2 regions of the Streptomyces sp. NPDC043680 genome follow, and region 1 is predicted to be linked to the other one. Evidence: riboswitches for the same ligand, from Rfam matches in the RefSeq annotation. Region 1 holds a riboswitch; the other holds the start of a gene.

The links. Region 1 has a riboswitch for ZMP and ZTP ahead of AC0666_RS18845 (bifunctional 5,10-methylenetetrahydrofolate dehydrogenase/5,10-methenyltetrahydrofolate cyclohydrolase). Riboswitches for the same ligand answer to the same signal wherever they lie in the genome.
Region 2: it holds a riboswitch for ZMP and ZTP, as region 1 does, so the genes downstream of both, AC0666_RS03080 (serine hydroxymethyltransferase) here and AC0666_RS18845 (bifunctional 5,10-methylenetetrahydrofolate dehydrogenase/5,10-methenyltetrahydrofolate cyclohydrolase) in region 1, are expected to answer to the same signal.

What each region holds. Positions count from the first base shown of each region.
Region 1 covers NZ_JBWKCE010000008.1:178,135-182,289, forward strand. Annotated here, with positions in the region: gene AC0666_RS18835 (NAD(P)/FAD-dependent oxidoreductase) at 1-329, shown strand, start outside; gene AC0666_RS18840 (MAB_1171c family putative transporter) at 326-1,516, shown strand; gene AC0666_RS18845 (bifunctional 5,10-methylenetetrahydrofolate dehydrogenase/5,10-methenyltetrahydrofolate cyclohydrolase) at 1,595-2,503, opposite strand; ZMP/ZTP riboswitch at 2,532-2,625, opposite strand; partial or broken gene AC0666_RS18850 (SAM-dependent methyltransferase) at 2,739-3,067, shown strand; gene AC0666_RS18855 (RNA polymerase sigma factor) at 3,303-4,155, shown strand, end outside.
Region 2 covers NZ_JBWKCE010000001.1:657,197-661,351, reverse strand. Annotated here, with positions in the region: gene AC0666_RS03090 (glutathionylspermidine synthase family protein) at 1-539, shown strand, start outside; gene rocD (ornithine--oxo-acid transaminase) at 540-1,745, opposite strand; ZMP/ZTP riboswitch at 1,892-1,982, shown strand; gene AC0666_RS03080 (serine hydroxymethyltransferase) at 2,018-3,286, shown strand; gene trpS (tryptophan--tRNA ligase) at 3,665-4,155, shown strand, end outside.

The DNA of each region.
Region 1 (4,155 bases):
TCTACCCGGGCGCCACCGGCATGAAGCCGCGGGCCGGCGCCGGACTGCTCACCGCGTACGTCGACCGGCTGATGACCGGGGCCACCACCCGCCCGACCCTGGCCCGCGCCCTGCTGCAGGTGATCACCATGAACAGCTCCCCCACCTACTGGGTCCGCCCGTCCGTGGTGTGGGACGTGCTGCGGGCCTCGGACCGGGGGGCGCTGAAGGCGGCTCCGCTGACCGCCGCCGAGCGGGCCGTCGCGGGACTCGACCGGGACGCCGCCGCGGAGGCGGTCGAGCCCGCCGACCCTGTGGGACCGGTGGGCCCCGTCGGCCAGGCCCGATGAGCGACAGCCTCATCCTGTACGTGCCGGGGGTGGTGATCGGCGTGGCCCTGCTGGTCAAGGCGCCGACGCTGCGCCGCAGTTGGGGGCAGCCCACCGTCCGCGCCGTCTGCACGCTGCTGGCGGTCGGCACCCTGGTGATGTTCCTCGCGGCGCCGCCGACGATCGTCGCGGTCAACAAGCTGACCGGCATCGTCAACTTCTCGGCCCCACTGGTGTACAGCATGCTCACCGCGTTCTCGGGCGCCTGCATCGTGCTGATCCTGCACTGGGGCAGCCGCCCCACCCCCGGCGTGCGCCGGGCCACGCGCCTGACCATCGCCGCGTACGGCGCCGTCGCGGTGCTGATCGTCTCGCTCTTCGCCATGGGGGACGCGCCGGTGGAGCGGGTGCGCGACCTGGACACGTACTACGCCAACACCCCGTGGCTGCGCGAGATGATCGCCTGCTACCTCCTCGCGCACACCGTGGGCAGCACGACGCTCACCCTGCTGTGCTGGACGTGGATGCGCCGGGTGTCCCCCTCGATGCGCCCGCTGCGCACCGGGCTGGCGCTGGTCATGCTCGGCGGGGCGCTGGACGTGGGCTTCCTGGTCGCGAAATGGGCCGCGGTGGGCGCCCGCTGGAGCGGCCGCGACTGGGACGACCTGTCCACCTACGTGGCTCCGCCGCTCGGCGCCGCGGCGGCCCTGCTGCTGGGGAGCGGGTTCATCGTGCCGCTGATCGGCGGGTCGGCGGCCTGGCGCGACTTCAGCCGGTACCGGCGGCTGTACCCGCTGTGGAAGGCGCTGCGCGGGTTCGCGGCGTCCAGCGCGCAGACCGTGCCGCTCACCTGGTGGTCACCGGTCGGCATCCGGCTGATCCACCGGGAATCGGTGATCGACGACGGGATCCTGGCCCTGGCGAGCTGGTTCGACCCCGCCGTGCGGTGCGCCGCGTACGAGGCCGCGCGGGAGGAAGGCCTCGGCGAGCAGCGGGCCGCGATCGTCGCCGACGCGGCGATGCTGGCGGCGGCGTGCCGGCGCCGGGAGGTCGCGGATCTGGCGGCGGCCCGGGAGGGGGCCGCCGCCACCCAGGGCCCTCCCGATCCGCACCGCCTGGACTCACGGCCGCTGGCGGCGCTGGCGTGGGAGTTCCGCCGGTCCCCGATCGTGGCGGCCGCCCGCCGGGACGTCTGCGGCCGCCCGTAGGCAGGGGCCCGGCACGGCGGCGCCCCGGGCCGGCGGGTCCGGGGCGCGGGGCGTGCCGCGGGACGGTGTGCCCCGGTGTCAGAGCTCGGCGAGCGCCAGGCCGGCCTGGGCGGCGGCCGCCTGCACGGTCTGCTCCAGGAGCACGGCGATGGTCATCGGGCCGACACCGCCGGGGACCGGGGTGATCAGCGAGGCCCGGGCGGCGGCCGACTCGAAGTGGACGTCGCCGACGTTGCCCTCGTTGTAACCGGCGTCCAGGACCACCGCGCCCGGCTTGATGTCCTCGCCCCGGATGAACTCGGCCTTGCCGACGGCGGCGACCAGCACATCGGCCTGGCGCACGATCGAGGGGAGGTCCCGGGTGCGGGAGTGGCAGTAGGTGACGGTGGCGTTCTGCTCCAGCAGCAGCATGCCGGCCGGCTTGCCGAGGATCGCGCTGCGGCCGACCACGACGGCGTGCTTGCCGGTCAGGTCGACGTCGTACTCGGCGAGCAGGCGCATGATGCCGCCGGGCGTGCAGGAGACGAAGCCCGGCAGTCCGAAGCCCATGGCGGCGAAGGAGTGCATGGTGACCCCGTCGACGTCCTTGCCCGGGGCGATGGCCTCGAAGGCGGCGCGCTCGTCGATGTGGTGCGGGACGGGGTGCTGGAGGAGGATGCCGCTGATCTCCGGGTCCTCGGAGAGAGCGGTGATCGCGGCGACGAGCTCCTCGGTGGTGGTCTCCGCGGGGAGCTCCACGTGGCGGGAGGTGATCCCGGCCTTGGCACAGCGGTTCTGCTTCATGCGGACGTACGTGACGGATGCGGGGTCCTCGCCGACCAGCACGGTCGCGAGGCAGGGCGCGGTGCCGGTGCGCTCGGTGAGCTTCGCCGCGTAGGCCGCGGTCTGCTCCGAGATGCGGCGGGCGAGGGCGGTGCCGTCCATGAGCCGGGCGGTCTGCGCCTGCTCACCGGTCGGGCCCTGCGGAACGGACGGGGCAGTCGTCATGGGGTCTCCTGAGCGTCGCTGCGGGATCGCGGTTCGCCCAGGCGCGCGGCAGTCGACGCACGGGGGTGCGCCGGGCCGCTCCCCGGTGGTGATCCACCCGAACGCCAGTCACGGCCCGGTCCCACTGTAATCGACGTGGCGGCCGGTCCACCGGGGAAGACGGGGAGACCACCCACAAGCGGTCAAACCGGTGGATCACCGGCGCTCCCGCTGGGACGATGGGGCCATGACACGCACCCAGGTCGGGCCGACGAGCGTCTTCGAGCTGGTCGAGTACTTTCTCGGGCCGCAGCCGGAGCAGGCGCGGCGCGCCCGGCGCCCGGACGACGCGGTCGCCGGAGCCGGGAAGGCGGGCCTGGAAGTGGTGGATTTGCGCGCCGAAAGACTGCGTACGGAGTTCACGGCATCGGAGCCGTGATCTACTTTCTCCGGAAGGTGATCTGGATGGTGCCCGGCTTCACGGTCGGGCAGTACCGGGACCGGCTGCGAGAGCTCCACGAACGGATCGAACGCGAAGGCTCGTTCGTGGCGCACACCGCCCGTTTCCTCATAGAAGCCCGCAAAACGGGCCGACGGAAGGGGCGGAAGGGGCGCGGACGGATCCACGGCGGATCGGTTGCCCGCCCACAGCGTGGCGCAGGTCACTCAATTCAGCGCGTAACGAATCGACTCGGGCATGCGATGAACCGACAGGTGTCCTCGCGCGGCCCCGGAATACAGACCCCCCCGGGTCTGTTTTCCCGAGTCCGCGCGATGATGTCCCGCCCACTCCCTATCTGTTCGCAACGAGAGGCTCCTTGTGTCGCTCAGCCCGTCCCGTACGTTCCCTCCGGAGATCGCCGAATCGGAGGCCCTCGTCGCGCTCGTCGAGCGCGGCCGCGAGCAGGGTCACATCAACGGTGACGACGTGCGCCAGGCCTTCGAGGCCGGCCGCATCCCGGTGGACCAGTGGAAGCGGGTCCTGCGCAGCCTGAACCAGGTCCTGGACGAGGAGGGTGTCGCGCTGCACGTCAGCGCCGCGCCCGCCACGAAGGCTGCCGCCAAGAAGCCCCGCAAGGCGGCCGCTGCGCCTGCCCGCACCGTGACCAAGAAGGCGGCCGCCGCGCCGCGCCCCATCGGCGCGCGCAAGGCCTCGGCCGCCGCCACGGCCCCCTCCGCCGCGGCGGCGATACCCGCTGCGGCGACCGCGCCCGCCGCGGAAGAGGTGACGGCCGAGGCCGCCGCCGAGCCGAAGAAGCGGGCGGTCAAGAAGACCGCCGCGAAGAAGACCGCGGTCAAGAAGACCGCCGCGGCCAAGAAGACCACCGCCAAGGACGCCGACGAGGGCGAGACCCCGGTCATCGAGGGCGAGGACTGGGCCGCCGAGGACCTCGTCGACGACGTCGAGGAGGAAGCGCCCAAGGCGGGCGGCGCCCAGGGCTTCGTCCTGTCCGACGACGACGAGGACGACGCCCCGGCGCAGACGGTCATGGTGGCCGGTGCCACCGCCGACCCCGTCAAGGACTACCTGAAGCTGATCGGCAAGGTGCCGCTGCTCAACGCCGAGCAGGAGGTCGAGCTCGCCAAGCGGATCGAGGCCGGACTCTTCTCCGAGTACAAGCTCGAAGAGGAGGAGGACCACAAGCCCGCCTACCGTCGCGAGCTGGAGATCC
Region 2 (4,155 bases), on a different contig from region 1:
TGTCGGGCCGGTTCGTGGACCAGAAACTCCGCTTCATCCGCAGCTGCTTCAAGCTCTACCCGTGGGAGTGGCTGGCCACCGACACCTTCGGCCCGCAGGTCCTCGGCACGTACGACCACGGCGGCGGATCCGGCAGCACCTGCTGGATCGAGCCGCTGTGGAAGATGCTGCTGTCCAACAAGGCGCTGCTGGCGATCCTGTGGGAGCTCTTCCCCGACCACCCCAACCTGCTGCCCGCCTACCTCGACGGCCCGCGCGAACTCGCCGACACCACCGGCTACGCGGCCAAGCCGCTGCTGGGCCGCGAGGGCGCCGGGGTCACCCTCCACGAGGCCGGTCCGGGCGGGGAGCCGTTCGTACCGGCCGATGGGGAGACGTACTGCTTCCAGGCCCTGGCCCCGCTGCCCGACTTCGACGGCAACCGGGTCGTGCTCGGCGCGTGGGTCGTCGAGGAGGAGGCGGCGGGGCTCGGCATCCGGGAATCGGCGGGGCCGGTCACGGACGAGTACGCCCGCTTCCTGCCCCACGTCATCCTCTGATCACCCGGCGAGCACGGCCCGCAGCTGGTCCAGGCCCCAGTCCAGGTCCTCCTTGCTGATCACCAGCGGCGGGGCGATCCGGATCGTCGCCCCGTGGGTGTCCTTGACCAGCACGCCCCGCTGCATCAGCTGTTCGGAGACCTGCCGGCCGGTGCCGTGTCCCGGGGCGATGTCCACACCCGCCCACAGGCCGCGCCCGCGGACGGCGGTCACCGCGCCGCCGCCGACCAGCAGGCCGAGCTCGCGGTGCAAGTGGTCGCCGAGTTCGGCGGCGCGCTGCTGGTGCTCGCCGGTGCGCAGCATCGCGATCACCTCCAGGGCGACGGCGCAGGCCAGCGGGTTGCCGCCGAAGGTGGAGCCGTGCTCGCCGGGGCGGAACACCCCGAGCACGTCCCGGTCGGCGACGACCGCGGAGACCGGGACCACACCGCCGCCCAGGGCCTTGCCGAGGATGTAGACGTCCGGCACGACCCCTTCGTGCTCGCAGGCGAAGGTCGTGCCGGTCCGGCCCAGGCCCGACTGGATCTCGTCCGCCATGAACAGCACGTTGCGCTCGCGCGTCAGCTCCCGCACGCCCGGGAGGTATCCGGGCGGCGGCACGAGGACCCCCGCCTCGCCCTGGATCGGCTCCAGCAGTACGGCCACGGTGTTCGAGGTGACGGCGTGGGACAGCGCGGTGAGGTCCCCGTACGGCACGATCTCGAAGCCCGGCGTGTACGGACCGAAGTGGTCGCGGGCCTCGTGGTCGGTCGAGAAGCTCACGATGGTCGTCGTACGGCCGTGGAAGTTGTCGGACGCGACCACGATCTTGGCGTGGCCGTCCGGCACGCCCTTGACCTCGTAGCCCCACTTGCGGGCGGTCTTCACCGCCGTCTCCACCGCCTCCGCGCCGGTGTTCATCGGCAGCACCATCTCCTTGCCGCACAGCGCGGCCAGCTCGGCGCAGAACTCGGCGAAGCGGTCGTGGTGGAAGGCGCGCGAGGTGAGCGTGACCCGCTCCAACTGCGCGTGGGCCGCGTCGATGAGACGGCGGTTGCCGTGGCCGAAGTTGAGCGCCGAGTAGCCCGCGAGCATGTCGAGGTAGCGACGGCCTTCGACGTCGGTCATCCACGCGCCTTCGGCGGACGCCACGACGACGGGCAGCGGGTGGTAGTTGTGCGCACTGTGGGCCTCGGCGGCACGCAGGGCATCAGCGGTTGTCGACACGGGGTCTCCGATCGTCGGTCGTGCGGGCGGGCCGGCCGGCCCCGGATGACGAGTGGTGGCGCCACCCTGTATACGGGTATACGGCTATACGTCGCTCGTATACCGGGCGCGGAAACCTTTCTTGTGGCCCGCCCGCTATGGTGGGCGGTACGCACGGCGACTGGCGTACGGAGAACCAACTCCGGGGGAGTCGTGCGCGGACGACCGCACACAGGGCCGCTCGCCTGGGCCTCGCGGGGACGAGAACTGACATCGACCCCGGAGGAGCCGCCGTGAACGCGCGCCGCCATCCCGCCCTTTCCGCGACCGACCCCGAGCTGGCGTCCTTCGTCGCGGCGGAGGAGACCCTGCAGGCCGAGACCCTGCGCCTGATCCCCAGCGAGAACTACGTGTCGGCGGCGGTGCTCGAAGCCTCCGGCACGGTGCTGCAGAACAAGTACAGCGAGGGCTACCCCGGCCGCCGCTACTACGAGGGCCAGCAGAACATCGACCGCGTCGAGGCGCTCGCCGTCGAGCGGGCCAAGGGCCTGTTCGGGGTGGACCACGCGAACGTCCAGCCGTACTCGGGCTCGCCCGCGAACCTGGCCGTGTACCTGGCCTTCGCGAAGCCCGGCGACACGGTGATGGGCATGGCCCTGCCGATGGGCGGCCACCTGACGCACGGCTGGGGCGTCTCGGCGACGGGCTCCTGGTTCCGCGGCGTCCAGTACGGCGTCCGCGCCGACACCGGCCTCATCGACTACGACGCGGTCCGCGACCTCGCCCTCGCGGAGCGACCCAAGCTGATCTTCTGCGGTGGCACCGCGCTGCCCCGCACGATCGACTTCGAGGCCTTCGCCTCGATCGCCGCCGAGGCGGGCTCGGTCCTCGTCGCGGACGTGGCGCACATCGCGGGCCTCATCGCGGGCGGGGCCCACCCGTCGCCGGTCGGGCACGTGGACGTGGTCTCCACGACGACCCACAAGACCCTGCGGGGCCCGCGCGGCGCGATGCTGATGTGCAAGGAGGAGCACGCCAAGGCCATCGACAAGGCGGTGTTCCCGGGCCTCCAGGGCGGCCCGCACAACCAGACGACGGCGGGCATCGCGGTGGCCCTGCACGAGGCGGCGCAGCCGTCGTTCGTGACGTACGCGCACGCGGTCGTCGCCAACGCCAAGGCGCTGGCCGCGCAGTTGCTGGGCCGGGGCTTCGACCTGGTGTCGGGCGGTACGGACAACCACCTGATCCTGGTGGACCTGACCTCCCGGGGCGTGCCGGGCAAGGTGGCGGCCAAGGCGCTGGACCGCTCGGGCATCGTGGTGAACTACAACACGGTCCCGTTCGACCCGCGCAAGCCCTTCGACCCGTCGGGGATCCGGATCGGCACCCCCTCGCTCACCTCCCGCGGCCTGACCGAGGAGCACATGCCGCTGGTGGCGGACTGGATCTCCCGCGCGGTGGACGCGGCGTCCGCGTCCGACGAGGCGGCCCTGTCCGTGATCCGCAAGGAGGTCACCGCCCTCATGGCCACCCACCCGGCCCCGGGCCTCCCGGTCTCCTGACCGCGCGGGGCCGCTGCGCGGCGGGGTGGTGCGGGGGCCGGGGGCGGTGACGGGGTGGGGTGTCGTCCGGGGCTGATGATTTATGGCGCCTGATCCGGATCGCCTTGGTGATCGGGATCAGGCGCCAACAAATCACGTTCTACGCCCCGGTCAACACCCCACCCCGCCCCCGCCCGGGCGTCCCGCAGCCGGGGCCGGCACTCGCAGGGCCAAAGCGGTCGCTTGCTTCGGGCAAGATCCGGACGCGCCGCTACGCGGCGGTACCCGCAGCCGCCGCCCGCCCGGCACGGCCCGCCCGCCCGGCGCCCCCGCAAGGACCCGGCGGCTTCCGGCCACGGAACGGCCGGAGTCGGCCCCCGCACCTGAGAGAATGGAGCCATGGCTTCTGATCGTCCTCGCGCGCTCTCCGGCATCCAGCCCACCTCCGGCTCGTTCCACCTCGGGAACTACCTCGGAGCCATCCGCCAGTACGTCGCCCTGCAGGAGACGCACGACGCCTTCTACATGGTCGTCGACCTGCACGCGATCACCATGCCGCAGGATCCGAAGGACCTCCGCGCGAACACCCGGCTCTCGGCCGCGCAGCTCCTCGCCGCCGGCCTCGACCCCGACCGCTGCACGCTCTTCATCCAGAGCCACGTCCCCGAGCACGCCCAGCTCGCCTGGGTGATGAACTGCATCACCGGCTTCGGCGAGGCCAGCCGGATGACCCAGTTCAAGGACAAGTCCGCCAAGGGCGGGGTGAACAGCGCCAGCGTCGGCCTGTTCACGTACCCGATCCTCCAGGTCGCCGACATCCTGCTCTACCAGGCGAACGCCGTCCCCGTCGGCGAGGACCAGCGCCAGCACATCGAGCTGACCCGCGACCT